Regions from separate parts of the Massilia sp. CFBP9026 genome, predicted to be linked through region 1. Evidence: predicted binding sites of a transcription regulator. Region 1 holds the regulator's gene; each other region holds the start of a gene.
The links. The regulator FNR, encoded in region 1, switches genes on or off when oxygen is low (the NO sensors DNR and NnrR bind a similar motif). The targets are predictions, from matches to a motif close to TTGATNNNNATCAA.

Region 1 (9,948 bases):
CCACCGCGCTGACCAGCGCGCCGAACTGCAGCCAGGCCGGTAGGGTGTGCTCACCCGGCGCCAGCACGAAGGCCGGTACCGCCAGCGCCAAGGCCATGACGCCCGTGACCACGCCCACCAGCAGGTTCCATTCATGCGACGAAATCCCCTCGATGCGCGCCAGCCAGCGGATGTTATGTACCGCGAAGATGGTCCACGACACCAGTGCGCCGAAGGCGCAGGCCAGGCCGGCCAGCGATCCAGGCCCGGACGCCGACAGCGACTCCCAGCCGATGCAGGCCAGGCCGGCGCCGCTCAGCAGCAGTGAAGGCAGCAGCCGGCGCAGCGGCACCGCATTGCCGTCGCGCGAGCCCACCAGGGTGACCGCGATCGGCAGCAGCCCGATCACGATCGAGGCCATTGCCACGCCGCCCAGTTGCACGGCGTTGGCCAGGAACAGGTAATAGATGATGTTGCCGGTGAGGCTGAGCGAGATCAGGCCGCGCCACGCCGGCCAGCCGAGGTGGCGGCGCAGCCGTCCCCATGCCGGGTAGATGAGGATAGTGGCAATCAAGCCATAGGCCAGGTAGCGTCCGGCCGAGAGCTGGATCGGCAGGAATCCGGGCGCCAGTTCCGGGGCCAGGAAGACCAGGCCCCAGAGTGCGCCGGCGGCGATGCCGGCGCCGATGCCGAGCAGGGTGGAGCGGGACAGTCCGCCCGCGCCAGTAGCGGTGTACATGATGAATCTCCTTTGAAAGGAGATTCTCGGACCTGATCGTGCATCCAGTCTTGGCCGGGACTACTGCGGCTTTGGTGGATTCTCTTGACCTGCACGCCGATAGGCAGCGGGCGTGGTACCGAATACGCGGCGCATGGCCCGCGTCAGGCTGGCCTGGTCCGAGAAGCCGCAGGCGAGGGCGATGTCGGCCACGCTGCGCGCGCTGTGGGTCAACAGACCGCGCGCGCAATCAAGGCGGCAGCCCAGCAGCCAGGCATGCGGCGTGCTGTCCAGCTCTTCGCGAAACAGTGCGTGCAGGCGGCTGACGCTCAGGTTGGCGGCATTCGCCATTGATTCGGTGCTCCAGGCCAGGCCGGGCGCGGCCTCGATCCGTGCCAGCAGGGCCGCCAGGCGCGAGGTGGCGCGCGGCGCGTCCAGGCTCAGGGTGTCGAGCAGCAGCGGCACCCAGCCCTGCACTAGCGAACGGGCCGGCGCGCGGTGTGGACCAGTTTCACGGGCCATCAGTCCCATGAACTCGACCAGCTTGCGCGCCGCAGGGGCCAGCGTGACGAAAGGCCGCTCCAGCAGGCGCTGCCAGGGACCGTCGTCGAAGGCGGCGCCATCGACGTCGACGATCAGGGAATCATTCGCGCCCGGACTCGATTGCGCATGCCAGGCGCCGGGCGCCACCAGCGCGCCATGCAGGGGATCGAGCCGGCCGCGCCGCTCTTCGATGTCGAGCACGACTTCGCCGTGCACCGGCAGCACCAGCTGGGCGAAGTCGTGGCGGTCGCCCCAGTGCACGCGGTCGTAGCTACGCAGGTGCAGGTCGGGCGCCATGATGTTTCAGGCCATCGGGCTGCACACGTCGGTGCCGGCCGCCAGCGCCTTCAGCTTGACCGGATCGAGCAGCGTCACTTCGCGCTTGTCGACCTCGAGCCAGCCCTGCTTTTTAAAGCGCGACAGCAGGCGGCTGATGCTTTCGATCGTCAGGCCCAGGTAGTTGCCGATGTCTTCGCGCGACATGCGCAGCTGGAAGCGGTTGGCCGCATAGCCGCGGGTGGCGTAGCGCGCCGACAGGTTCACAAGGAACACGGCGAAGCGCTGCTCGGCGCGCATATTGCCGAGCAAGAGCATGACGTTCTGCTCGCGCGTGATTTCCTGGCTCATGATGCGGTGGAAGTGGCGCAGCAGCGTCGGCACTTCGCCGAACAGGTCTTCCAGGCGCGCGAACGGGATCTCGCACACCTCGGAATCTTCCAGCGCCACCGCGTCGCAATGGTGGGTGCCGCTGATCGCGTCCATGCCCAGCAGCTCGCCGGCCATCTGGAAACCCGTAATCTGCGCTTCGCCGGCCGCGTTCACCTGGTAGGTCTTGAAGTGGCCGAAGCGCACCGCGTACAGGTTGCGGAACGATTCGCCCACGCTGTACAGGCGCTCGTCGCGTTCCAGGCGGCGACGGCGGCCGATGATCTTGTCCAGGCGGTCGATCTCGGCGTCTTCGAGGCCCATCGGCAGGCACAGCTGGTGCATGCTGCACTGCGCGCAGGACTTGAGGGCGTGGATATTGAGAGGCGGCTCGGCTTGCCGGGACAGGGTCTGGCTCATGAGGGATGGTCGCTTGGTTCGGGTACACCGGAATTATAGACGTGTTGAAGCGTTTATCTCGACAAACAAATGCCATTTATTGCATTTGAGAAACAAATTCGTTGTGTTCCGGTCGTTTGGCGCCCGTGCTCACCCATGCTGGGTTCATTTAGCCGTATAGGCAACTGTGCGCACTCAATATCAATCGAGGCCTACACTGCCATATAAATTGAACAACTGGAGTGTTCCCCAGTGTCATCAACAACCGAGACCGTGCCCGATCGCAGCGCCTTTGCCACCGCAATCGTTCGACCGGACCTGCCGCCGGGCGGCGAAGACCAGGCCAGGGCGGATCTGTATGCCTTGCTCTCCCGGCTACTGCTGGCCGCGCCCGACGCGGCGCTGCTCGATGCGCTCGCGTCCAGCGATCCCATCCTGGCCGAGGGCGGCGACCCGGCGCTCGAACGCGCCTGGGACCAACTGACCGTCGCATCCGGCGTGATGGACCCCCGACTCGTCCACGATGAATTCAGCGCGCTGTTCGTCAGCGTCGGCACGCCGCCGGTCGATCCGTATGGCTCGCGCTACCTGGCCGGCTACATGAACGACACGCCGCTCGCGCATCTGCGCGAAGACCTGGCCCAGCTTGGCCTGGCGCGCATACAGGGGCGGGGCGAGTTCGAAGACCACCTCGGCGCGCTGTGCGAGACCATGCGCGTGCTGGTGGCCGGCACGCCCGGCATCCGGCGTCAGCCGCTCGACGTGCAGCGCCGCTTCTTCGAGGCCCACATCGGCTCCTGGTGCATGCGCGCGTTGGACGACATCGCCAATGCCGATGGCGCCAATTATTACTGCCTGGTCGCGCGCTTCGCCCAGGCATTCCTGGCAATCGAGGCCGAAAGCTTCGGCGTAGGAGAGGAAACCGATGAGCAAGCATGATCCACAAGCCCATGACCAGCCCGACCCGGCCCGCCGCGGCTTCCTGAAAGCCGCCCCCCTGGGCGCACTGGTGGTGGCCGCTGCCGCCGCCCCGGCGACCGCGGCACCGCAGGCCGCCCCGGCCGCGCCCGACCCCAAGGTCAAGCGCGGCTACCACGAGACGGATCACATCCGCCGCTATTACGCCACCGCCGCCTACTGGTAGGCAAGCAGAGGAATCGATATGTCACTGGTCAAGTCCACGCGCGACAGCGCGTTGAAACGGCGCCGCTTCCTGGTCGGGGCCGGCGTTGCCGCCGGCGCCGGAGCCCTGGCGCGCCACCTGCCGCTGAACGTGATCGAACCGGCCCAGGCCGACCCGGTAGCGGATACCCCGGTGCCGACCGTGGTCAAGCGCACCGTCTGCAGCCACTGCTCGGTCGGCTGCTCGGTCGATGCCGTCGTCGCCAACGGCGTCTGGGTGCGGCAAGAGGCCGCCTTCGATTCGCCGATCAATATGGGCGCCCACTGCGCCAAGGGCGCTTCGGTGCGCGAGCACGCCTTCGGCGAGCATCGCCTGCGCTATCCGATGAAGCTGGTCAATGGCAAGTACCAGCGCATCTCCTGGGACCAGGCGATCGACGAGATCGGCGACAAGCTGCTCCAACTGCGCAAGGAAGCCGGGCCCGATGCGCTGATGGTGATCGGCAGCTCCAAGCACAATAACGAGCAAGCCTACCTGCTGCGCAAATGGGTATCATTCTTCGGCACCAATAACTGCGACCACCAGGCCCGCATCTGTCACTCGACCACCGTCGCCGGCGTGGCCCAGACCTTCGGCTACGGGGCGATGACCAACTCGTTCAATGACCTGCACTACAGCAAGGCGGTGCTGTTCATCGGCTCCAACCCGGCCGAGGCGCACCCGATCTCGATGCTGCACTTCCTGCACGCCAAGGAACTGGGCGCCAAGATGATCGTCATCGATCCGCGCTTTACCCGCACGGCGCGCTTTGCCGATCACTATGTGCGCGTGCGGCCCGGCACCGACATCCCGCTGGTGTGGGGCATCCTGTGGCATATCTTCAATAACGGCTGGGAAGACAAGAAATTCATCGAAGAGCGCACCTGGGGCATGGAGGACGTGCGCGCCGAAGTCATGAAATGGACGCCCGATAAGGTGTCGGACGTTACCGGCGTGCCGGAATCGGCGGTGCGCATGGCGGCCGAGATGCTGGCCACCAACCGTCCCTCGTCCGTGGTCTGGTGCATGGGCATCACCCAGCACCACGTCGGCACCGCCAATGTGCGCGCGCTGTCGATCCTGCAGCTGGCGCTGGGCAATATCGGCATTCCCGGGGGCGGCGCCAATATCTACCGCGGCCACGACAATGTGCAGGGCGCCACCGACGTCGGCCCCAACGGCGATTCGCTGCCTGGCTACTACGGCCTGGCCGAAGGGGCCTGGAAGCACTTCGCCGCGGTCTGGGGCGTCGACTACGAGTGGATCAAGTCGCGCTTCGGTTCAAAAGAATTGATGGAAAAGCCTGGCATCACGGTGTCGCGCTGGTTCGACGCGGTGAATGAAGGAAACCAGTTCATCGACCAGCCCAGCAATCTGCGCGCCGTGCTCTACTGGGGCCACGCGCCGAACAGCCAGACCCGCCTGCCGGACATGAAGGCGGCGATGCAAAAGCTCGACATGATGGTGGTGATCGACCCCTATCCGAGCATGACGGCGGCGATGCATGGCCGCAGCGATGGGGTCTACCTGTTGCCGGCGGCCTCGCAGTTCGAGACCCAGGGTTCTTGCACCGCCTCGAACCGCTCGATCCAGTGGCGCGAGCGGGTGATCCAGCCGCTGTTCGAATGCAAGACCGACCACGAAATCATGTACCTGTTCGCGCGCAAGCTGGGCTTCGCCGACGAGCTGGTGAAAAACATCAAGGTGGTGCACAACGAGCCGGTGGTCGAGGACATCCTGCGCGAGATCAATCGCTCGTGCTGGACCATCGGCTACACGGGCTGCTCGCCCGAGCGGCTCAAGCTGCACATGGAAAACAAGCACACCTTCAACCCGACGACGCTGCGCGCCGATTCCGGCCCGTGCAAGGGCGACTACTACGGCTTGCCGTGGCCGTGCTGGGGCACGCCGGAAATGAAGCATCCGGGCACGCCGATCCTGTATGACCTGAGCAAGAGCGTGGCCGAGGGCGGCTTGCCGTTCCGTGCCAACTGGGGCGTCGAGCACAACGGTTCGAGCCTGCTGGCGGCCGACGGCTCGACCAACAAGCACAGCGAGCTGGACTTCGGCTACCCCGAGTTCGACCACGTGTTCCTGAAAAAATTGGGCTGGTGGGCCGAGCTGACCCCGGCCGAGCAAGCCATGGCCGAGGGCAAGAACTGGAAGACCGACCTGTCGGGCGGCATCATCCGGGTCGTCATCGCCCACGGCTGCGCGCCGTTCGGCAATGCCCGGGCGCGCTGCAATGTGTGGAATTTCCCCGATCCGGTGCCGGTCCACCGCGAGCCGCTGGCCACGCCACGGCGCGACCTGGTGGCCCAGTACCCGACCTACGACGACAAGGCCAATCACTGGCGCCTGCCGACGCTGTTCAAATCGGTGCAGGCGGTCGACTATTCGAAGGATTTTCCGCTGATCATGACCTCCGGCCGCCTGGTCGAATACGAGGGCGGCGGCGAGGAAACCCGGTCCAATCCCTGGCTGGCCGAGCTGCAGCAAAACATGTTCGTCGAAATCAACCCGCGCGATGCGGTGCAGATCGGCGCCAAGCTGGGCGAGTACGTGTGGCTCGAGACCCCGACCGGCGCGCGCCTGAAGATGATGGCGATGGTCACCGAGCGGGTGCCGGTGGGCCTGGTGTGGGCGCCGTTCCACTTCGGCGGCTGGTGGATGGGCGAAGACCTGGAACAACACTATCCCGAACATGGGGCGCCGATCGTGCGCGGCGAGGCCATCAATACCGGCTGGACCTATGGCTATGACGCCGTGACCATGATGCAGGAAACCAAGGTGTCGCTGTGCCGCGTGGTGCGCGCCTGAGCTGACGGAGGAGACCGACATGCCAGCAAGAATGAAATTCATCTGCGACACGGAGCGCTGCATCGACTGCAACGGCTGCGTGACCGCCTGCAAGAACGAGCACGAACTGGCCTGGGGCATCAACCGGCGCCGCGTGGTGACGATCAACGACGGCATCCCGGGCGAGCGCTCGGTATCGGTGGCATGCATGCACTGCACCGACGCGCCGTGCCTGGCCGTGTGCCCGACCAACTGCATCTACCATACCGAGGATGGCATCGTCCTGCACAGCAAGGACCAGTGTATCGGCTGCGGCTACTGCTATTACGCCTGCCCGTTCGGCGCGCCGCAATTCCCCGAGACGGGCCTGTTCAACCACCGCGGCAAGATGGACAAGTGCACCTTCTGCGCCGGCGGCCCGGAACCGGATACCTCGGAAGCCGAGTTCAAGAAGTATGGCCGCAACCGCATCGCCGAAGGCAAGCTGCCGGCCTGCGCCGAACAGTGCGGCACCAAGGCGCTGCTGGGCGGCGACGCCAACATCATCGCCGACATCTATCGCCAGCGGGTCGAGACGCGCGGCTATGGCCCGCAGCTGTGGGGCTGGAAGATCGCCTACGGCAAACCGAAACGCGGCGGCCAGTACAAGGCCGAGGGCGACTCGCCACGCGTCAACCAGGACACGCGCGATTCGCAGAACCATTCCGGGAGGTTCCCGACATGAAGCTCATCAAGATCTGCGCACTGATCCTGCCGGCCGTGCTGCTGGCCGGCTGCCTCGAAGTGGACCAGCATCCGCCATGGATCAAGGGCGAATACGCCGGCAAGAAGGACGACCGCCACTACCAGCGCCGCTTCCACAACGACCGCCTGGCCTGGTGGGCCACGGTCGAGAACCGCAACGGCAAGCAGAACGAATACAACCGGGCCAACCCCTGAGGAGGCACCATGCGAGCGACTTTAAATACGCTGCGCGCCATGCTGTTCCTGGCGGCGGCCCTGGTGTTCTCCGCTAGCTGGGCCGGCGTCAAGAACCAGAATGCCACGCCGGCCTATGCCGAAGAACAGACCATGCTGCAGATCGAGGCCGACTCGGTGGTGCCCGATCCCGGCATGACCAGCCCGGCATCGGGCCGGGTGCACATGGACCGCCACTACCTGGGCCAGTACGGTAGCAAGGAAGGCAACGTCATCGTCCAGCGCGGCGGCAATACCTGGCGCCACCTGCGCAACGGGCCGCTTGCGACCATCGCCGGCTTCATCCTGCTCGCGGTGCCGCTGGCGATCTTCGTGTTCTACCGGACCATCGGCCCGGCCAACCAGGTGGCGGAAGCAGGCCGCAAGATGCAGCGCTTCAATCGCTGGGAACGCCAGGTGCACTGGGCGACGGCCTTCAGCTTCATCGCGCTCGGCCTCACCGGCATCATCATCATGTACGGCAAGAAGATCATGCTGCCGTGGATGGGGCACGACCTGTTTTCCTGGGTGGCGATCATCTCCAAATATCTGCACAACTTCGTCGGACCGCTGTTCATCCTGTGCTCGATCCTGATGTTCTTCACCTTCTTGAAGCGCAATTTCTACAACCGCGCCGACTGGCAATGGGTCAAGCAGGGCGGGGGGCTCATCAGCCACAAGCACGTTCCGGCCGGCTTCTTCAATGCCGGCGAAAAGACCTGGTTCTGGGGCGGCGTGGCGCTGCTGGGCCTGATCATGTCGGTCACCGGCCTGGTGCTCGACTTCGCCGTCGGCCAGACCCGTTACGTGATGCAGGTGGCGAACGTGCTGCATGTGGGGGCTGCGGCGCTGTACATGGCCGCCGCGATGGGCCACGCCTACATCGGCACCATGGGCACGCCCGGCGCCTACGAGGCGATGCGCTACGGCACGGTGGACGAGAACTGGGCCAAGGCCCACCACCAGCTGTGGTACGAACAGATGAAGACCGGCGTCCCGCCCGGCATGGACAAGGACGGCAAGATGGTGCCTGGCCAGGGCGGCCGGCCGCAACCCGGTCCGGCGCACTGAGGAATGGCGATGAGACTACGCAATGCATCGATCGTGGGCGCCGTGGTGCTGCTGGCGTGCACGCTGGCCGGCTGCGACCGCGGCCAGGCGCCCGCCGCCAACGGCGTGATCCAGACAAAGTATCCCGGCCAGGTCTCGTCCGGCGGCATGACGAGCGGCCAGATCATGGCGCGCACGGCCCGGCCGGAAACCGATGCCACCTATGCCGGCGGCACGCCGGGCATCGCCGGCGGTTCGGGCGGCAATACCAGCGGCGCCGAGATCGGCGGCGCGACCCAGGAAAGTGGCCAGGGGCCGTCGAGCGGCGTCACCCAGCCGGCGGGCGCCGGACGTCCAGGCGGCGACCTGCCGTCGGGCGAGAATCGCCCCGCCGCGCCGGCGCCGGGAAGCACCGAAGCCCCGGCAGCCAATAATGCCGCGCCGCAGGGGCAGTCAGGAGGAACACGATGATGACCAAGCGAATGCACACCTTGGCGGCGCTGGCGCTGGGCCTGAGCCTGGCCGGCGTCTCCTGGGCGGCCCTGCCGCCGCCGCCGCCGGCCCAGGCCCAGGCCGCAGCGGCGAAGAAGGCCGAGGCTGACGCCAAGGCGGCCAAGGAAAAGGAAGCACTGAACGCGTCGATGGAGCGAATCAGCGGTCAATGGCGCCAGCGCGCCGCGCAGGAGGGTTGGACCATCAAGCCGCCGCCGCCCGTGGGTGGGCCGATGGGTGTCGCCGCATCCGATCCGACTCCGGCCAGTGCCGGCGTGCCGGCGCCTGCCCCTGCCGGCGGCGCTCCGGGAACGTCGGGCGCCGCGCCCGCCACGGCCGCCGCGCCGCTCGGGGCGCGTGCGCTGCATGCGGCCAATGTGCCGGTCAAGAGCGAGAAGCTGGGCACGGCGCGTCCGAGCGAAGACGTCAAGCAGGGGCCGACCCGCGCCGAGCCGGCCGGGGCTTCGCCGACGGTGAACAAGAAGGGCGTGCCCGAGAACGCCCCCAAACAGTAAAGGCACAACGATGAAAATGGGAAGCATGCCGGTCGCCATCATCATGCAGCGGCGCGCGGTGCAGCACCGTTGGGGCGAGTTGGACAGCTGGGCCGCGGTGGGCATCGTGCCGGACCGTGGCGAGCTGCCGCGCCTGTCGGTGCTGAGCGAGAGCGCGGAACGCGACTACTACCTGGTCTCCGGCCTCGAGCTCGAACTGTACACCGACGAGAACGAAGGCTATTACGAGAACATCATGGCGCCCGAATCGAAGGTGTTCGTGCTGTGGCGGATGGAAGAGGGGCGCGCGATGCCGGCGCGCGCCTCGGTGAGCTACGTCGAGGGTACACGCATGTTCGATTCGGGGGAGGCGGCCGACGGCGTGACCATGCCGGCCGAGATCTACAGCTGGGTCGCGGGCTATCTGCGCGAGAACTTCACACCGCGTCCGCGCAAGGGAAGGCAGCACGGATGAGCGCTGACGTCTTGGCCGAAGAAGGGTTCCTGCGCCGCTGGGCGCGAATGAAATCGTCGCCGGAGCCGGTGGAGCAGGCCGTGGCCGCCGAGGCGCCGGTTCCCGCCGTCCAGCCGCCGCCGGTGGAAGAAGCGCGGCCGCTGCCGACCCTGGACGACGTGGCGCGCCTGACGCCGGAATCCGATTACTCGGCCTTCGTCGCCAAGGGCGTCGACAAGGCCGTGCAGCGCATGGC
Region 2 (9,948 bases), on a different contig from region 1:
CTTGCGCCAGCGGCAGGTTGCGCCCGCCCGCCCGGACCGTGCCGTCCACGAATTCAGCCTCGCTCTCCTTGACGCCAAGCTTGGCGGCGACCTGTTCGCGCAGCTTGGCGCAGGCGGCGTACACGCCCGAGGTCGAGCTGTTCGCGCCCCACTGGCCACCCGAGCCGGCGGAGGCCGGGAAGCTGGAGTCGCCCAGGCGCACCTCGACCCGCTCCAGCGGCACACCCAGCATCTCGGCCGCGGTCTGGCCGATGATGGTGTAGCTGCCGGTGCCGATGTCGGTCATGTCGGTTTCGACGATCACCTTGCCCTCGCCGGTGAGCCGCACCCGCGCCGCCGACTTCATCACCGGGCTGTTGCGGAAGGCCGAGGCCACGCCGTAGCCGATCAGCCAGCGGCCATCTCGGGTCTGGCCCGGCTTGGGATTGCGCTTGTTCCAGCCGAACTTCTCGGCGCCCATGCGCATGCACTCGATGAAGCGGCGCTCCGAGAATTTGCGGATCGGCTTTTCGGGATCGACCTTGGTGTCGTTCAGGATGCGGAACTGCACCGGGTCGATGTTCAGCTTTTCGGCCATCTCGTCGATCGCCACCTCAAGCGCCATCATGCCCGGCGCCTCGCCCGGCGCGCGCATCGCATTCCCTTCGGGCAGGTCGAGCATGGCGACGCGGGTCGCGGTCATGCGGTCGGCGCCGGCGTACAGCAGGCGGGTCTGCTGGGTGGCGACTTCCGAGCTGCCCTTGGGCAGGTTGCCATTCCAGGTCTCGTGGCCGATGGCCGTGATGCGGCCGTCGCGGCCGGCGCCGATGCGGATGCGCTGGATGGTCGCCGGGCGGTGGGTAGTGTTATTGAAGATCAGATGACGGTGCAGCGCCACCTTGACCGGGCGCTTGGCCGCGCGCGCGCCGAGGGACGCCAGCAGGGCGTCAGCGCGCAGGAACAGCTTGGAGCCGAAGCCGCCGCCCACATAGGGCGAGATCACGCGCACCTTGTCCTTCGGGATGTTCAGCGTCTTGGACAGGTCGTTGACGCACCAGGCGATCATCTGGTTCGAGGTCCATACCGTCAGCTTGTCGCCTTCCCAGACCGCGGTGGTAGCGTGCGGCTCCATCATCGCGTGCGACTGGTCCGGGGTGGTATAGGTGGCGTCGAGTTTCACCGGGGCGGTATCGAAACCGCGCTGGAAATTGCCGGCCTTGGAGTCGGGCGGGTCGGATTCCCAGGTGGGCTTTACCGCCTTGTCCTTCTCGGCGGCCAGGTCGAACTTGCCTTTCTCTTCGACGTATTTCACGCGCACCAGGTGGGACGCGGCGCGCGCCTGTTCGAAGGTCTCGGCGACCACCAGGGCCACGGCCTGGTGGTAGTGCTCGATCTTGGGGCCGGCCAGCAGGTGGGCGACGTTCATGTCGCCTTTACCCAGCTTGCCGGCATTGGCGGCCGTGACCACGGCCAGCACGCCGGGCGCGCGGCGCGCGGCCTCGATCTCGACCGAGGCAATGCGGCCCTTGGCGATGCTGGAACCGACCACGAAGCCGTGGGCGGCGTTCGGCACTTCCTTGTGGTGCTCGTAGGCGTAGGGCGCCATGCCGGTGCACTTGAGCGGACCATCGATGCGGTCGAGCGGCTGGCCGACGTAGCGCTGGCGGTCGATGGGATTGGTAGTGGCTGCAGTGGTGAATTTCATGGGGTCAGCCTTTCTTCGCTGCGTTGATCGCTTCGGCGAGGGTGCGGTGAACCAGGGCCACCTTGAAGGCGTTGTCCTCGGTGGTGCGGGCGCCGGCCATCAGGCGATCCGACACCGCCTTGGCGCCTTGCGCCATCTGCCGTTCGGCCTCTTCGACGCGCCATGGCTTGTGGGCCACGCCGCCGACCGCCACGCGGCCGCTGCCGTCGGGCAGGATCACGGTAGCCACCGACACCAGGGCGAAAGCGTAGGATGCGCGGTCGCGCACCTTGCGGTAGGCGTGCACGCCGCCCAGCGGCTTCGGCAGCTTGACGGAAGTGATCAATTCGCCCGGCTCGAGCACGGTTTCGATGTGCGGGGTATTGCCCGGCAGGCGGTGGAAGTCGGCGATCGGGATGCTGCGCATGCTGCCGTCGGCCTTCACGGTCTCCACCTCGGCGTCGAGCAGGCGCATGGCGATCGCCATATCGCTCGGGTGCACGGCGATGCAGGCTTCGCTGGCGCCGACCACCGCGTGGTGGCGGGTGAAGCCGCCAATGGCGGCACAGCCGCTGCCCGGCTGGCGCTTGTTGCACTTCTGCGCCGTGTCGTAGAAGTAGGGGCAACGGGTGCGCTGCAGCAGGTTGCCCGAGGTGGTCGCCTTGTTGCGCAACTGGGTCGAAGCTCCCGCCAGCAGGGCGCGCGACAGCACGGCGTAATCCTTGCGTACGCGTGCGTCGGCCGCCAGGTCGGTATTGCGCACCAGGGCGCCCACGCGCAGGCCGCCGTCCGATGTCGGCTCGATCTTGTCGAAGCCCAGGCCGTTGACATCGACCAGGGTGGTCGGGGTCTCGATCTCGAGTTTCATGAGGTCGAGCAGATTGGTGCCGCCGGCGATGAAGCGGGCATTCGGGGTGCGGGCGACGAGCTGGGCGGCCTGGGCCGGCGAAGTGGCGCGCTGATAGGTAAATGCCTTCATGCCTTGACCCCTCCCACTTCGGTGATCGCGTCGATGATGTTCGAGTAGGCGCCACAGCGGCAGATATTGCCGCTCATGCGTTCGCGGATCTCTTCCACGGACAGCAGGGGTTTGACGTTCAGGTCGGCGGTCACGTGGCTCGGAATCCCTTGGCGGATTTCCTCGATCACGGATACGCTGGCACAGATCTGACCGGGGGTACAGTAGCCGCACTGGTAGCCGTCGTGCTTGATGAAGGCGGCCTGCATCGGATGGAGCTTCTCCGGCGTGCCGAGGCCTTCGATGGTGGTGATGTTGGCGCCTTCGTGCATGACCGCCAGCGACAGGCAGGAATTGATGCGGCGGCCGTCCATGATGACGGTGCAGGCACCGCACTGGCCCTGGTCGCAACCTTTCTTGGAGCCGGTCAAGTGCAGGTGCTCACGCAGCGCGTCGAGCAGGCTGGTGCGGGTGTCCAGCTGCAAGGTGACCTGCTTGCCGTTGACGGTGAAAGTAACGCCGGTGGTGACCGGCTCGGGAGTGGTGCTCGCGTCAGCCGTGGGTGCGGCCTGCTGGGCATGCGCGCCCGGGACGGCCGCGGTCGATACCGACAGGGCGCCGGCGATCAACAGGTCGCGCCGGGTGAGCTTGACGTCGCTGAATTGGTCCATGCTTGTGGCTTCCTTCTCTAGAGTGCGTTGCCCACGTCTGTTCTCGGCGTCAATACTGCGGCGCCGGCAGGTGTGGAAGGGCTTGCGGAGTTGTCGAATTGATTCTAAGTCAGCTGCCGGGAAGGCCGCGTTCCCTTGAAACTTGAAGTTTCTTGAGGGATGTAAATATCAGCCGACAGGATGAGACTTCGGTAGAGATGGCGGCACGAATGGCCTGCGCGCCGGCCGGAGGCGCAGGCCGACGCGATGGAGCAGAAGGAGAGGGCTTACCTATTGCTGAAGGACGTAGTCGCCCGGTGCGGGCGCCGTGTCCGGGATCGGCGCCGGCGGCGCGACATGCTTGCCGGCATGGCGTAAGAGCCATTGATCCCAGGCGGGCCACCAACTGCCTTCGAGTTGGGGCACGCGCGCCAACCAGCGGTCGGGATCGATGTAGGGGTCGTCATGGCGGTGCACGGCAACCTGGTAACTGCGGTTGGGACTGCCAGGCGGTGCCACCACGCCGGCATTGTGGCCGCCGCTGGTGAGGATGAAGGTGATCTCGGTGTCGGTGAGCGGGATGATCTTGTACACCGAGCGCCAAGGCGCGACGTGGTCGGTGAGCGTGCCGACCGCGCAGATCGGCACATCGATATCGCTCAGCGAGACGGGATGCCCGCCGGCCAGGTAGCGTGAGCTGGCCAGGCTGTTGCGCAGGAACAGGCGGTGCAGGTATTCGGCATGCATGCGATATGGCATGCGGGTGGCGTCGGAATTCCAGGACATCAGGTCGCTCTCCTGCTCGGGCAGGTCGAGCAGGTAGTGGCGCAGACGCCGCGACCAGATCAGGTCGTTGGAGCGCAGCAGCTGGAAGGCGCCGGCCATCTGGCGCGTGTCGAGATAGCCCTGCTGCCACATGGCGGCTTCGAGGAAGCTGACCTGGCTGTCGTCGATGAACAGCGACAGCTCGCCAGGCTCGGTAAAGTCGACCTGGGCCGCCAGCAGCGAAATGCTGGCCAGGCGCCGGTCGTGGTCGCGCGCCATCGCGGCGGCGGCGATCGCGAGCAGGGTGCCGCCCAGGCAATAGCCGGCGGCATTGATTTTGCTGGCGCCAGTCTGGGCCACGATGGCGTCGAGCGCGGCAGTGATGCCCAGCTGGCGGTAGTCGTCCATGGTGAGGTCGCGGTCTTCGGCTTGCGGATTCTTCCACGACACCATGTACACGGTATGGCCGCGCTCGACCAGATAGCGCACCAGGGAATTGTGCGGCGACAGGTCGAGGATATAGAACTTCATGATCCAGGCCGGCACGATCAGCAGCGGCACTTCGTGCACCGCGGAGCCGACCGGGTCGTAGCGCAGCAGTTCGATGAGCCGGTTCTGCATTACTACCTTGCCCGGTGTGACGGCCACCTCGCGCCCAGGCCGGAAGCTGACCACGCGCGGCTTGCCTGCGAGCAGGCCTTGCACATCGCGCCAGGCACGCGCGGCGCCATTGGCCAGGTTCATCCCGCCGCTGGCCAGCACGGCGCGCTGCACGACGGGGTTGGTAGTGACGAAGTTCGACGGCGCCACGCAGTCGAGCATCTGGCGCGCGACGAAGGTGACGACGTCGGCATGGTGCGGTGCGACGCCGCGCACGGTGGAGGTGGCGCGGTGCCACCACTGCTGGCTCAGCAGGAAGCCCTGGCTGAGCTGGTGCCAGGGCGAGGTATTCCAGGCCGGATCGACGAAACGTTTATCCTGGGCCAGCGGCCGCACCAGGTCGGCGCCATCGGCGGCCGGCGTGACCAGGTATTGCAGCCAGCGCTGCCAGCCGAGGGTGGCGTCGGTGGCCAGTTCGTGCTGCTTGTCGGGCGACATCATGAGGTGACTGGCCCAGTCGAACCAGGCCATGGCGAGCGCGGCCGGCGACAGATTACCGGTGAGGCGCCCAAGCCAGGCCCACAGCACGAGGTCGGCATGGACTTGCCCGCCGGCGACCCGCGCATGGCGGTGGGTGCCGCCGAGCCAGGCGCTGCCTTCGAGCCGGCGCGTACTGCCGGCGGCATCGGGGCGGGCATTCGGGCGAGTATCGGGCGCCATGGCATAAGCTCGCGGCATGCAGTTGCGCTCAGTGCGCGATCAGGAGCGGCGTCGTGCTGCCCGCCAGCAGGGAGCGGGTGACGCCGCCGAGGACGAACTCGCGGTAGCGGCTGTGGCCGAAGGCGCCCGTGACCAGCAAGCCGGCATCGTGCTCGCGCGCGACCTTCAGCAGCGCCTCGCCGGTGCTGCTGCGCGTGGTCTCGATGACGACGTCGACCTTGACCCCGTGGCGCGCCAGGTGCAGCGCCATGTCGGCGCCCGGTTCTTCTCCATGCATCTCGGCCATGGCGCCGGGATTGATGAGCGTGAGCTTGACTGCATCCGCCTGCCGCAGCAGGGGCAGGGCGGCGGAGATCGCGCGAATCGCCTGCATGCTGCCGTCCCAGCCGACGACGGCGGTGCCCGGCAGGGCCCGTTGTTTCCAGCCGGGCGGCACCACCAGCACGGGACGCGCGCCGTGCAGCGCGACGTATTCGGGCAAGCCGCGCGCCTGGGCCGGAATGCCCGGCACGGCGATCGGTTCGCCGTCGCGGCTGACGATCACGAGGTCGGCATAGCGCGATTCGAGCAGCAGGGCGTAGCGGGCGTCGTCTTCAAGCATGCGCGTTTCGAAACTGTTGACGCCGTGACGCTGGACGGCGGTGCTGAATTCTTCGAGCCGCGCCTCGACCGCGTCGCGCACCCCGCTGAAATCGGATTCGGGCATCATCGGCGCGCCCATCGAGCCGACCAGCAGCGAATAGTCGAACCAGGAGATGCCGGTGGCGGCGCTGCCGACGAGGTGGGCGTCGAATGCATTGGCCAGCAGGGCGCCGGCGCGCAGGCGCGCCTCTTGCTCGGGACTGCCGTCGACATGAACCACGATGGTCTTGTACATGCTCGTTCCTTTCTTTTCGGTAAAAGCGGACTCGGGCGGATAGGCGTGCCGGTGTCTCGCCGAGGGGATGGACCCTGGACGGTATCTGGCCTATACGCTTGGATTACTTGAAGTCCACTTTATTCCCGGATCGAATGCGTGTCAGGGACGTGGTTGATGTGAATCAAAAAAGCTGAGAAAGAAGGGGGAATGAGTGCCGCGGAGTATTGTCAGGAATGCGTACGACTGCTCTGACGCAAGGACGCGGTAGCGATTACCTCTTTTAGGCCTTGTGACTATCCGGCATGGCCGCATACTTAAGTCATTACCGGCGATGTGGTCGGTTCTCTTGTGTCTCCATCTCGGCCCTGCCGAGGACTTGGCCGTTGCCTGCTTCGTGCGGCAGCGGCCTTTTTTTAGCTGGAGGTGCCTGGGGTGCGCGCCGCGACAAGGTCAGGCGTGGCGGACGGTTGCGGATCAGTGGTGACGGGCTTGGCGGCGTGCGCGGTCAGGTCGCCGGGACGAGCACTTCCCAGTTCGTGCTGACCAGGTCGAGGACCATTTCTTCTTGCCGGCCGCAGCAGGTGCAGGTGCGCTGGTCTCGGTCTGCGGTGTACTGCCAGGAATGGGTCGTCGACAGCGCGCCCGCGATGGCGGAAAAGAAAGATTTTGATGCCGAGAACAGTCCCATGATGCCCGCCAGAAGTTAACCTCGTTAGCGTATTATGGAACTCGTGAGTGCACAAGATATTGAACAGGTATCGTTCTATGTTTCTCGCTTCCGCTTGCTCAATTGTTGCGAAATGGATGAATTTAGCGCCGGACCACGGGGGGCGTGGCCTATCGGCACTCAGGCGACTTCGAACGTCGTGCTCATCACGCCGACCAGCGCCACCATCTCGGCCGACTCGACCAAGGCCAGCAGCACATCGCCGCGATCGACATGGCCATTGGCAAGCAGCGCATTCCACTCCGATAGTTCGAGCGTAGTCGCGTCGCGCTCGAGCGCCGTCCGGTACAGATGGGCGACGAAGGCAGCGTCGTCCAGCCCGCCCGTCGCTTCATCCGCAGCGATGAAGCTGTCGGCGATGTCGGCCAGCGAGGCGCCTGCCTCCGAGCGATCGATCCAGTAATTCAGGCCATCCAGGTCCGGCCGGCGGTCGTACAGTGCGTCGTACATGCGAATGAGCACCCCGATGTCGCTGGCGCCGATTTCCAGCTCGTGCGACGCCACGATCTGCAGCTTTTCGCCGGAGTCGACGAGCGCGAGCGCGAGGTCGGCGCGGCTGAGGTCTCCATTCGCGAGACTGGCCGTCCAGTAAGTCAGGCCACCGGCATCGGCGGCGCGGCCCAGCACCTGGTCGTACAGCCAGGCGACATAGGCCCCGTCCGCCATTGGCACCTTGCCGGCCAGTTCGGCCGATTCGAGGATGGTCTGGGTCACGCCGTCGAGTGTGCCGTCGCCAGCCAGCTGTCGCATCCAGTAATCGAGGCTGCCGGCATCGGGGGCGCGATCGAGCAGGCTTTCATAGAGACGTGTCACAACCGGTGTCAGGTCTGACATTTGGACACGGTCTCGTCAATTGCCGGCTTCGCACGCTTGTCTCGAGAGTTCGAGAGGATTAATTGCTGAGGTCGTGTCCGAATGTCAGACCTGACACCACCGGAGTGACACCACCGGACAGTGACACCACCGGACAGACACCACCGGACACCTTGACACCACCGGACACCTGACACCACCGGACACCACCGCACGTGCTGTAGCGCGTGTCGATACCCATTACGCATGAGCTGACGCTTTGGCCTGGCCGAAGTAGGGCGGGCACAGGCGCCTGCCATCAGTTCAATGGGCAGGACCAGATCAGCTTTGCCGCGCAGCGACAAGTGCAAGCGCCAGCACCGGTGTCAGGACTGGTGTCAGACCTGATACTCGCGGATGCAACGAGCCATACGCTTTGGCGATGTGCTAGGGTGATCGCCGAAGTCTTCAGCAGTCCAGTCGGTACAGTGTACGAACCCTTTGCACGCCGTGAGATACGGCCATCATTTCTGCAAGGTTCCTGGAGGTAAAGCTTTGCGCGCGGACCTCGTGGAGAGCAACGGCCTGTTTCGGTGCATCGGGGATGCCGCGGATTCGCTCGATCGAGTATGCGGGCCAGAATCCGCCCTCGGGGGCTTCCACGACGCTACTATGGATGCGGTAATCACCTTCATCCCAAGGGTTGACCGACCTGGTTAATTCGAAGCTGTCCATAAACGCCTCGTTCTATATCGACAACTTATTTTAAGAGCGGAACGGTATGACGTCAGCACAACGCATATTAATGGCGGTTCAAAACCGTACCAGTCATGCTAAATGCATAAGCCGTTTCGCGTCTTGAACGATCGAAGTCTGTCGATGGCTGGGCGAGCCTCGTCAGCGCGCGTTGTAAACCGGTGCTGCAATGCGCTGCGCATGGAAGCAGGGCCTTGACAGCTGAAGTTGCCTGAAGCCAGGAGTGACAACGAAGGAACGGCAAGTGACACGAATCTGCTTGCGCACGCCGTTCAATTTGGTGATCTATTGTTTTACCAGAGATGGCTATGCAGTTACTTCGGGGGAGCCTATCCTGCCGTGTCGTCAGAGGTGTCAATCGAACACCTCGTAGCGCAGATGGCAAGCAGTCTCAGGCGCCGAAGCGTCGAGACGTCGACAGAATGTTGCTGGCACCGTGGACTCAACAGACGGCAGCCGGACTTCTAAAGCCGTTCCGCCTGGGCGCGGGAGTGCCGTCGATCGTCGGTCTCGTCGACCCATCCTCTGTGACAACCCAAGCCCTCCAGGCCGAACTCGATCACACGCCAGAGCGCGACCAGCGAGACTGGACCTTTGATCACAGCGGTGACGCCAGCGAATCGGCAGCCTTTTGCGGCTGCGTACATTGCATCGTTTGCTGTAATCAGGATGACAGCGGCGGTATGGCAGCGGCTCTTCAGCTCACCAGCAAATGACCGCCGCTCCACTGGGCGCGTCGGACTGCAGATCAACACCACATCGAACCGTGTCGTCCCCACCGCGCTCAACGCGGCGTCATGCTTTTCAGTGGCGACAGTCATGTAGCCGAGCGACGTCATATGCGTCTTCAGATCTCTGCACAGCTTACGGCTGTCACCTACCACCAATGCTGCTCTCATGTCGGCGCCATTTTCCTGATACTTGGCTCGACTTTACCTCTTATTCACCAACTAACAGTACCAGCGCTCACCGGTCAGGCAGGCGGGACTTTTCCTACAGGTCATCATTGACTGGCCTTTCGGTAGTCGGCGGTGGCAATGTCATTGCCGCCGGCGCACGACCGCCGCGATACCGGCACCTAAAACATGACCGGCACTGTCTGCGCCCCGACACCCGACGCTCGGCGTCACGCGGGCGAGATCGCCGGTCCCGCACCTGCGCGAGCAGAAGCGGTGTCAGAAGGGGCGTCAGGCGAAAAGGTGTCACAGAAACGGTGTCAGACCTGACACCATCAGCGGTGGACACCATCAGTGGACACGCGTGTTTCGGGATTTAGGCGCCAGCGAGAGGTCGGTCAGCCTTCAATACGGCGACAAGGTTGGTATAACAATGGAACGACTTTACCTTGCCATCCTTGAGGTGCCATACATCGCAGCACGACACGTCAAACTTCTTGTTCGTGGCGCTCAGGACGCCATCGGGAAGCGGAAGATCACCCCTATGAGTACCTTGCAACTT
Region 3 (9,948 bases), on a different contig from region 1:
TCGTGTTGCACCAAAACGGCCAGGCTACACCTGGCACGCGCGTGCAGTAAGCGCTAACTGAGCAGGCCGCGGCTTATTTCGCGGCCTGCTCCTGCGCCAGGCGCAAGGCCACCTTGTGCCTGAAATAATCGTCCTTCACGTAGCGATACAGGTTCTCGCCCGGGCACACGGTCTTGTCCGAATAATCGCGGTGGCTCTGGATGTCGTCCAGCGAGACCTGGTGCTTCGCGGCCAGCATCGCCATCAGGCTCACCACCGCATCGAGCTGCTGCTGGTTCGGCTCCACTTCCTCGAAATTGCCGACCACCTCGATCAGCGCATGTCCCTTCGGATCGTATTCGGTATTGGTGTCGCCGGCATAGGCGATGTCGCGCGCGCCGTAGATGCGGCCGTCCAGGTCGATTACATAGTGGTAGGGGATGTCGAGCCAGCCCTTCTCGGCGCGTGACCAGGTCTGCAGGCGACGCAGGTAGGCTTGCGGATCGGTGCCCGGCTTGAACGGCTCGCCCTGGTGGTGCAAGGTGATGTGGGTGATGCGGTGGCGGCGCGCTTTCGCCTCGTCGGACGGCGTGCCGCCCCAGCTGGCGACCGGCACGATGGCGCGTTCGACGTCCACAAGGGATTCGGCGCCGTGCGCACTGGCGAATGAACAGGCCAGCGCAAGCAGGGCGCAGAAACGCGAAACAGGTGCTAGGCTCATGGGCACATATTCAGGATGGATGAGCCGTCATCTTTCCACGTTTGACCGTGCAACGCCAGAGCTTACAAACCTGATAAGCTGATCCCAACGATAACAACGTCCTGAGACAGCATGAGAACCATTGCCCAGATCCTCCGCGACAGCAAGACCATCGCCATCATCGGCATGTCGAATAAAGAAGACCGCGCCAGCAACGAAGTGGGCGCCTACTTGCAGCAGAATGGCTACCGCATCCTGCCCGTCAACCCGAGCTATGCCGGCCAGACCATCCATGGCGAGACCGTCTACGCGACCTTGCAAGAGGCCGCCGACGCCCTCGCCAGCAGCGGCCAGCGCATCGACATCGTCGACTGCTTCCGCAAATCCGAGGACATCGGGCCGATCGCACGCGACGCGATCGCCGTGCGCGCCGGCTGCCTGTGGATGCAGCTCGACATCGAGAACCAGGCCGCCGCCGACCTGGCGCGCGCCGCCGGGCTGGACGTGGTCATGAACCACTGCATCAAGATCGAGCACCGCGGCCTGGAAGGGTGAACGGCGCGGTCTACGGTGGCTTGGCTTGCGCTACAATCGACGCACCTTAACCCCGTCAATACCACGCCATGATCAAGACCATCGTCCTGCTGCTCGCCGCCACGGCCGCTGTCAGTGTCACCCAGCCGGCACGCGCCCAGGCCGCGCCGGTCGCCGCCCTGACCAAGAGCCCGGCCGCCTGCCCGGCCGTGCTCAAGCACAGCTTCAAGCGCCTGCAGGACGAAGCGCCGCAAGACCTTTGCCAGTATGCCGGCAAGGTGGTGCTGGTGGTGAACACGGCCAGCTACTGCGGCTTCACCAAGCAGTACGAAGGCCTCGAGAAAATCTACGCCAAGTACGGCGGCCGCGGCCTGGTGATCCTGGGCTTCCCGTCGAACGACTTCGGCCAGCAGGAACCGGGCAGCGCCAAGGAAATCGCCGACCTGTGCTTCAACACCTATGGCGTCAAGTTCCCGATGTTCGCCAAGAGCTCGGTGAAGGGCCCGCAAGCCAATCCGCTGCATGCGCAGCTGATCAAGGCCACCGGCCAGGAACCGAAGTGGAACTTCACCAAATACCTGATCGGCCGTGACGGCAAGGTGCTCGACTACTTCCCGAGCAAGGTCACGCCGGAAGATCCGCAGCTGACCGGGAAGATCGAAGCGGCGCTGTAAGTTCCAAGTGCAGGATGGGGTAGGGCTTGCCGAACGGGTCCTGCTCGGATCTTCCTGCCACCGCGAAGCCCAGGCGCTCGTAGAAGCCGAGCGCCTGCCGGTTCTGCTCATTGACGTCCACCTGCGTAGCGCCCAGCTGCGCGATCGCGAATTCCACCAGGGCCCGTCCGGCGCCCTGGCCGCGGTAGCGCGGATCCACGAACAGCATCTCGATCATGCCCTCGCTCACGCCGATGAAGGCGCAGGGCTGGCCGGCCTCGTCGCGCACGCAGTGCAGCGGCGTGAACTCGCGCAAGGTACGCTCCACGATCGGCACCAGCAACAGGAAATCGTCCGGATGCAGGAAGTCGTGGGTCGCCTTCACGGACGCTTCCCAGATGTCGAACAGGCGCGGGAGATCGTCGTTCGCGGCGATGGTGATGCTTCGCATGGTGGTTCCTTCCGAATGATTCTTTCGTCTCAGAGATATAACCTAGGAGATAGGTGTTTTATAAACCACACTAATAGCATGGTCATTTTGATGTACATCATAGTTTGTTTTTCCCTACATCAATAAGCTTACCTTCGTCGCAGATGACATAAAACGAAGAAAGGTAAGAAAAAGATGAAAACGACGATGAAAACCGTGCTGGTGGCCCTGATTGCCGTGACCGCTTCGCAAGCGATGGCCCAGGAATCCCCATGGCTGGTGCGCGCCCGCGCCGTGCACGTCGACCCGGACAACAAATCGACGCCCATCGGCGGCGTCGGCGCGGCGGACCGCCTCGAGGTGAGCAGCAAGACCATTCCCGAACTGGACATCAGCTATTTCTTCACCCCGCACATCGCGGCCGAACTGATCCTGACTTATCCACAGAAGCACAAGGCCCGCCTGGACGGCGCCGAGATCGGCACCTTCAAGCACCTGCCGCCGACCCTGAACCTGCAATACCACTTTACCCCCGGCGCGGCCATCAGCCCGTATATCGGCGCCGGCGTCAACTACACCCGCATGTCGAGCGTCAAGCTGCTCGACGGCGCCGGCGACCTGGAAAACGATAGCTGGGGCCTGTCGCTGCAGGCCGGCGTCGACTTCCGCCTGAACGAACACTGGTCGATCAACGCCGACGTCAAGAAGGTCAACCTGCGCAGCGACGTGTACGTCGGCGGCGCCAAGGCCAGCCACCTGAAGGTCGATCCGATCCTGTTCGGCCTGGGCGTCGGCTATCGCTTCTAAGTGTCAGCTCACGCCGGTTCGCGACTGGCGGACCGGCGCGGAGAGGACCATGCATATGCCGTCAAGCAGTATGGACCTCTCCACCTCTTGCGCGTGATCGCGTCCTGCCCGTCTTCCATGGGCGAGCTTCCAGCAAAAGTATCGAATATGGAAACGGGCGGGGCGCGACCCACGCCTTATATTCAGCGCGGCCGAATATGCTGCGTTACGCTGCGAGCACGGCGCGCAGCGGCCCGCGCAGGGCATTGCAGACGACGATGTCGTCGGCCTGCGCCAGCATCGCGCGCGTGATCACGGCTTCGCGCGCATGCCACGCGGGCGCGGCCAGCATCACGCCGCGCATCACACCCGGCAGCACGCCGGCCGACAGCGGCGGCGTGAGCCACTCTTCGCCGAAGCGCATGAACACGCTGCTGCGTCCTCCTTCCGTCAACTCGTCACGCTCGTTGAAGAACAGCATATCGAAGGCGTCTTGCGCCTCGGCCGCCTTCCAGGCCGCGTCGTAGCGGCTGCGGATGCTCGTCTTGTGGCGGAGGAAGACGTCGCCGCTATGCGTCGGCTCCTGGGCCAGCAGCAAGGTCACCGGCTCGTGCAAGGGCGCCAGCTCGGCCGATGTGAGCGTCAGCGCGCCGGCATGGTCCACCGCCAGGCGCAGGCGGTGCAGCGCATCGGAGGGCAGGGCCTGGCTGGCCTCGAGCAGCGCCACTTGCGCCGCGCCGCGGTCGAAGGCGAAACCGAAATAGGCGCACGATGCTTTCATGCGGTCGAGATGCTGCTCCAGGTGGCGGCAGCCATGCTCGCGCGAGGCGCGGATGGTCTCGAAGATGGTGAACTCGTTGTGCAGGCCCGTGAGAAAACGCGCCTTCAGCTGGCACTCGGCGTATTCGGATTGGGCATCGCTGTCGTACACGATGCCGGCGCCGACGCCCAGTTCTCCGCGCCGGATACCGTCTACTGGTGCGCCAAGCGCCAGCGTCCGGATCGGCACCGACAGGCAGAAGTCGCCGTAAGCGCGGCTAGGCGCCGCCGGATCGAACCAGCCGATCGCGCCGGTGTAGATGCCGCGCGCATCGGGTTCGAGTTCGTGGATGATCTCCATCGTGCGCCGCTTCGGGGCGCCGGTGATCGAGCCGCACGGGTACAAGGCCTTGAAGATCTCTTCCAGGCCCGCGTCAGCGCGCAGGCGCGCCTGCACGGTCGACGTCATCTGCAGCACGGCGCCATAGCGCTGCACCTCGAACAGGGCCGGCACTTCGACGCTGCCGGTCTGCGCCACGCGGCCCAGGTCGTTGCGCAGCAGGTCGACGATCATCAGGTTCTCGGCGCGGTTCTTGGTGTCTTGCGCGAGCGCCTGCGCGCGCACTGCATCGACGTCAGGGTCGCCGCTGGCCGGCGCCGTGCCCTTCATCGGCCGCGCCACCAGCATGCCCGCTTCATGGCGCACGAACAGCTCGGGCGAGAACGACAGCACCGCGCCGCCGTCCGGCAGCGTCACCAGCGCGCCATACGGCACCGGCTGGCGCGCGCGCAGGCGCGTGTACAAGGCGAGCAGCGAACCGAAGGCGTCGAAGCGCAGCCGCCATGTGTAGTTGACCTGGTAGGTGTCGCCGGCCGCGATGTAGTCGCGGATGCGGTCGATCGCCTCGCTGAACTGCGCCTGATCGACATTCGCGGACATGCCGGCGACGCCGGCCAGCTCAAGGTCCATGCTGCGCGTTGCCAGCCACGATGCCACCTGCTCGCCCGTCATGGGCTCGCAGTGGGTGAACAGCAGCACCTGCGCCAGCGGGCCGGCGAGGGGCCGGGCCGGCAAGCCTTCCAGGTGCGCACCCAGTTCATAGCTCAGCAGCGGCACTGCGTGCAGGCCGTCCTGCAGCGCCTGCGACAGCGCCGTTACCAGCTGCGGCCAGCCGGCCGCATCCTCGCACCTCAGCGTGCCCGCATGGCCGCTGTACAGGCGCGAGCGCGCTTCCCTAGCTGCGCGGGCATCGTCCAGCAGCGCGAAGACTTCGCCAGTATCCATCCTTCGGATTTTACGCTGCCAGCAGCAGGGACAGCTGGAGCGACGTGCCTTCCATCGGATTGAGCTTGAAGCCTGTCTTTGCGAAGCGGTGCCAGCGGCCGGTGACGTAGTTCACCAGCAGGCTGGCGCGCGCGGCGACGTCGGCTTCCTGGCCGTGTCCCTGCGTGACGGCCAGGCGCAGCGCTCCCTTGAAGGCCAGTTCGACCTTGTCGTAGAACTGGTTCATGCGATGCTGCAGGCGTTCGTCTTCATTGACCAGCGCATCGCCGATCAGCACGCGCGTCATGCCCGGGTTGTTGGCCGCGAAGCCGAGCAGCATCTGCAGCATCGCGTGCGCCTGCGACAGGCCGCTTTCTTCCTTCTCGGTGATCTGGTTGATGACGCCGAATACCGACGACTCGATGAACTCGATCAGTCCTTCATACATCTGCGCCTTGCTGGCGAAGTGGCGGTACAACGCCGCTTCGGACACCGACAGGCGCGCCGCGAGCGCGGCGGTCGTGATTTTCTCGCCCTTGGGCTGCTCGAGCATCGAGGCCAGGGCCTGGAGGATTTGCAGCTTGCGCTGGCCTGGCTTCGTGCTTGCCATGGGATCCCTAGGAGTTGTTATTGGAGCGGCGCAGCCCGGAGAGCCGCGTCGGAAGTTGCCGCACGGATTTTACTTTGACATTGACGTAACCGGGGCATTTCAGCGTCCTTGGCAGGGGTGCTTTTCCAATCGGATCGCTCATCCGGAGGTATTGTGTGACCCAGACGGTACGCAATCCGAGTTGGCGCGCGGTGCGCAGGTTGGCCAGCGTGTCTTCGACCAGGATGCAGCGCTGGGCCGCGATGCCGTGTTTGCGCAACAGGCGGCGCAACATCAGCTTCGACGGTTTCGGCCGCAACTGCCCGTGCACGTGCATGTGCTCGATCGCCACGTGATGCGAAAAATGGTTGTGCAGCTTCAGGCGGCGTACGATCTCGGTCGAATAGCTGTTCGGCGCATTGGTCAGCAAGATCTTGCGACCCGGCAGGCGACGCAGCAGGCGCGCCAGGCCGCGCTCGGCGCGCAGCAGGGCGTCGAGCGGGCCGATGTCATGGGTCTGGTGCAGGAAATCTTTTGCGCACACCTGGTGGTGGCGCATCATGCCGAGCAGGGTGGCGCCGTAGCGCTTCCAGTAGCCCAGGCGCGCGGCGTCGACCATCTCTTGCGTGGCCGCCACGCCATCGATGCTCAGCACGCGCGCGATATACGTGTTCATATTGGCGCTGATCGCCGGGAAGATCGCGTGGGAAGCGTCGTGCAGGGTGTTATCGAGGTCGAACAGCCAGACTGGAGCTTGGAGGGAAGAAGTAGACACGGGTAATCGGCTCGCAAAGGATGCAACACGCGATTATGCCAGTGGCGCATGACGACGTCATGGAGCGGGATAAAACAGGGGAGGGGAGATGGTGCCCTTGACGTGGATTGAACACGTGGCCTCTCCCTTACCAAGGGAGTGCTCTACCACTGAGCTACAAGGGCTGGTAGATTCGCGGCGAGCAGGGCTCGCCGTGACTAAGACTTTTCGTGGCTTGTTTCTGCCACAAAAAATTTAGTGAGACCGGATCATAGTGCCAAAAGCCTGTTCGGTCAAGACTTCGAGCAACAATGAGTGCTCGATGCGGCCATCGATGATGTGCACGGTGTTCACGCCCGATTTCGCGGCGTCCAGCGCCGACGAGATCTTCGGCAGCATGCCGCCCGAGATCGTGCCGTCCGCGAACATCTCGTCGATTTCGCGCGCCGACAGGTCGGTCACCAGATTGCCCGCTTTATCTTGCACGCCGGCGATGTTGGTCATCATGATCAGCTTTTCGGCTTTCAGGATTTCCGCGATCTTGCCGGCGACGACGTCGGCATTGATGTTGTAGGCCTGGCCGTCCTGGCCGAAACCGATCGGCGAGATGATCGGGATGAAGGCGTCGTCCTGCAGCGCTTTCACGACCGCCGGGTTGATCGCCTCGATCTCGCCGACGAAACCGATGTCGAGGAACTCGCCCGGTTTTTCCTTGTCGGGCATCGCCATGCGGCGCGCGCGGATCAGACCGCCGTCCTTGCCGGTCAGGCCGACTGCCTGGCCGCCGTAGTGGTTAATCAGCATCACGATGTCTTGCTGAACTTCGCCGCCCAGCACCCACTCCACCACTTCCATGGTTTCTTCGTCGGTGATGCGCATGCCTTGCACGAAGGTGCCCTGCTTGCCGATTTTCTTCAGCGCATTGTCGATCTGCGGGCCGCCGCCATGGACCACGACCGGGTTCATGCCCACCAGCTTGAGCAGGATGACGTCGCGCGCGAAGCCGTGTTTCAGGCGTTCTTCGGTCATGGCATTGCCACCGTATTTGATGACGATGGTCTTGCCGTGGAAGTTGCGGATGTAGGGAAGCGCTTCGGCCAGGATCTGTGCTTTCAGCGCCGTCGAAACGGCGGTCAAGTCGTCAGGTTGGTCGTCGGTGTTCAGGCTGGTCACTTGAGCGTTCATGGAGGGTCCGAAATAAATGTCGCGAGATTTTACAGCCAATGTCGTAAAGGCAGCGTAAACCTTGCGGGGAAAGGGCGGCGTCCTGTTGTATTTTATGGCAGCAATCGTTACTTTATCAGGTATGAGTATTTGTACGCGCTGCGGCGCCGAATTTGGATGCGCGATGACGGATGGCGCACAGGAACCGTGCTGGTGCACGGCCCTGCCGCCGGCCGTCGCCGTGCCACAAGAGGCGCTCGGCTGCTGGTGCCCGGACTGCCTGCGCGCGCATATTGCCGCGCAGCCCGTGCCAACAACGCCGAAGGCCGGCTGACACCTCAGCGCGGCGTGCGAAAGAAACGCATCATTTCACGGCTGGCATCCGGCCCCTTGCCGTCCGTGTAGCTGCCGCGAGCATTGCCGCCGAACCAGGCGTGGCCGGCGCCATGCACCACCCAGTGTTCCGCCCGCACCGTGCCTTCGTCGTCCGGATACAGGGTGCGCGTGTAGGCATGGCCGTCCGGCACGTGGCCGGGTTCAGCCATGCCGGGACTGGCCAGGTGGCGCGCGCCTTGCGCGACCACTTCCTCGCCGTTGGCCGGATGCACGGTGGTGTCGCGGTCGCCGTGGAAGACGATGATCGGCAAGGGCTGCCCGCTCGTTGTGCTGCGGCGGAAATCCCCCTTCATCGCCGCCAGCGCCGACGACAGATCGTTGGCCGAGGCAAAAGGCAGGCCGGAATGCACGCCCACCGCCGCATACAGGTCCGGATACAAGGTGCCCATGATGGTCGCCATCGCGCCGCCAGCCGACAGGCCGGCGACATACACCTGGTCCGGGTCGACCGCATGGGTTTCCATGATCGCGCGCGTCATGCCGGCGATGATCGAGGGTTCGCCTTCGTCGCGGCGCTGGTCGACCGCATTGAACCAGTTCCAGCAGCGCGAGGGATTGGCGCCCTTGCTCTGCGCCGGATACAGCACCAGGCAGCCGATCTCTTCGGCCAGCACGTTCATCCGGGTGCCGGTGGCAAAGTCGTCCGGATCCTGGGTGCAGCCGTGCAGCATCACCAGCAGCGGCGCCGGCGTGCCGGCCTCCGCGCTCGCCACGCTGCCGGGCACGTACAGCTTGTAGTCGCGGCGGCCGGCGGCATTGACGTGGTGACCGTCGACGAAGGTGCCGGGTCGGGCCTCGCGCGGCGGCTGCGCCGGCGCCGGTGCCGGCGGCGCAGCTGGTGTGGCAGGCGGAGCGAAGTCGCGCATCTGGCGCTGGGCCACGCGCTGCATGACCGCCGCGTTCTTGAGGGCCTGCTGTACCGCGGCGCCAGGCGCGGCCGGTCCAGCTCGCCACAGCGATCGGGTGGCGGCGCGCATTTGGGCCAACATTAGTCGGTGGATTTTCATGACATTCCTTTTTGTGCACTGCACAATTTCACGCCATGAGCTTACACCAACCTGTCAATCGTTGCCGAGCGGCTGTTGCTGCAGTATTTATGCGACGGTTTACCCACACCCTTCCACGTAGTCGACCGCCGGCTTGATGCCGGCGCGCATGGTCGTCAGTTTTCCTTTGCTGGCCTCGAAGATCAGCGCTTTGTTCTCGCCTTTGGGCAAGACCAGGACCTGGCCTTGCTCGTCATATTTGTGGAGTTCGCTGCGCAGCGCGGGTGCGTGACGCAGGGCCTCCTTGGCCGACATGCGCGCCGTGATGCCGGCGCTGTTGCGCACCACCTTTTTGGCGTCGGCGCGCACGATCACGCCGTTCTCGACCATGAAGCTCACCTGTGGATAACGTTTGAAGCGGACGATGGGGCAGGATGGATCGAGCGGCCGCGGCGAGGCGCGCTGGCCCAGCTTGCGCTCGACCTGGTCGAGCCGCTGGCCGAACTGGATCTTGCCGTAGCCGTCCGGCGACATTACCTGGCTCGACGCCGCGGCGGAAACGCCCAGCAGGGCGGTCATGACGATGAAACGAATTTTCATGGGCAACCTCATGCAGCAAGTTAATCGATGCGGCACTGGTCCAGGGACAGTGCGTATTGACGAGTATAGTGACTCACAAGCAAAAACGGCGCGGGCCTGCCGGACGCGCGATAATGCCGCCTCCGACATATACGCTTAGGCTTCAGGCAATGGATCCAGAACTGCAAACCCCCGTCCCTTCGCCCTGCATCAATATCTGCAAGATGGTTCCGGAAACCGGCCTGTGCCAGGGCTGCATGCGCACCATCGACGAGATCCGCGCCTGGCGCAATGCGAGCGAGGTCGAGAAGCGCGCGATCTGGGCCGAGATCCGGCGCCGCGAAGCTGGGTTGTTCGGCGGCTGAGGCAGGTAGA

Region 2: a site for FNR is predicted at 6,387-6,400, ahead of SOM28_RS18330 (universal stress protein). Genes of this name have one in related genera too.
Region 3: a site for FNR is predicted at 2,405-2,418, ahead of SOM28_RS14350 (OmpW/AlkL family protein). Genes of this name have one in related genera too.

The regions. Positions count from the first base shown of each region.
Region 1 covers NZ_JAXCWH010000001.1:387,557-397,504, forward strand. The annotation lists gene SOM28_RS01625 (DMT family transporter) at 1-718, opposite strand, end outside; gene SOM28_RS01630 (helix-turn-helix transcriptional regulator) at 779-1,537, opposite strand; gene fnr (fumarate/nitrate reduction transcriptional regulator Fnr) at 1,544-2,305, opposite strand; gene SOM28_RS01640 (TorD/DmsD family molecular chaperone) at 2,537-3,223, shown strand; gene SOM28_RS01645 (formate dehydrogenase) at 3,210-3,428, shown strand; gene SOM28_RS01650 (formate dehydrogenase subunit alpha) at 3,447-6,266, shown strand; gene fdh3B (formate dehydrogenase FDH3 subunit beta) at 6,286-6,969, shown strand; gene SOM28_RS01660 (hypothetical protein) at 6,966-7,184, shown strand; gene SOM28_RS01665 (formate dehydrogenase subunit gamma) at 7,194-8,273, shown strand; gene SOM28_RS01670 (hypothetical protein) at 8,283-8,723, shown strand; gene SOM28_RS01675 (hypothetical protein) at 8,720-9,259, shown strand; gene SOM28_RS01680 (DUF3305 domain-containing protein) at 9,270-9,713, shown strand; gene SOM28_RS01685 (DUF3306 domain-containing protein) at 9,710-9,948, shown strand, end outside.
Region 2 covers NZ_JAXCWH010000007.1:196,001-205,948, forward strand. The annotation lists gene paoC (aldehyde oxidoreductase molybdenum-binding subunit PaoC) at 1-1,684, opposite strand, end outside; gene SOM28_RS18315 (FAD binding domain-containing protein) at 1,689-2,642, opposite strand; gene paoA (aldehyde dehydrogenase iron-sulfur subunit PaoA) at 2,639-3,292, opposite strand; gene SOM28_RS18325 (PHA/PHB synthase family protein) at 3,563-5,356, opposite strand; gene SOM28_RS18330 (universal stress protein) at 5,385-6,233, opposite strand; gene SOM28_RS18335 (hypothetical protein) at 6,721-6,903, opposite strand; gene SOM28_RS18340 (DUF4214 domain-containing protein) at 7,063-7,755, opposite strand; gene SOM28_RS18345 (hypothetical protein) at 8,203-8,469, opposite strand; gene SOM28_RS18350 (DNA-binding transcriptional response regulator) at 8,955-9,389, opposite strand; gene SOM28_RS18355 (nuclear transport factor 2 family protein) at 9,763-9,948, opposite strand, start outside.
Region 3 covers NZ_JAXCWH010000005.1:230,582-240,529, forward strand. The annotation lists gene SOM28_RS14325 (serine hydrolase) at 1-50, shown strand, start outside; gene SOM28_RS14330 (peptidoglycan recognition protein family protein) at 74-700, opposite strand; gene SOM28_RS14335 (CoA-binding protein) at 812-1,234, shown strand; gene SOM28_RS14340 (glutathione peroxidase) at 1,303-1,887, shown strand; gene SOM28_RS14345 (acetyltransferase) at 1,838-2,317, opposite strand; gene SOM28_RS14350 (OmpW/AlkL family protein) at 2,492-3,103, shown strand; gene pabB (aminodeoxychorismate synthase component I) at 3,309-5,126, opposite strand; gene slmA (nucleoid occlusion factor SlmA) at 5,137-5,715, opposite strand; gene SOM28_RS14365 (pyrimidine 5'-nucleotidase) at 5,723-6,469, opposite strand; tRNA gene SOM28_RS14370 (tRNA-Thr) at 6,559-6,633, opposite strand; gene argB (acetylglutamate kinase) at 6,704-7,633, opposite strand; gene SOM28_RS14380 (cysteine-rich CWC family protein) at 7,755-7,946, shown strand; gene SOM28_RS14385 (extracellular catalytic domain type 1 short-chain-length polyhydroxyalkanoate depolymerase) at 7,951-8,997, opposite strand; gene SOM28_RS14390 (hypothetical protein) at 9,115-9,594, opposite strand; gene SOM28_RS14395 (DUF1289 domain-containing protein) at 9,744-9,938, shown strand.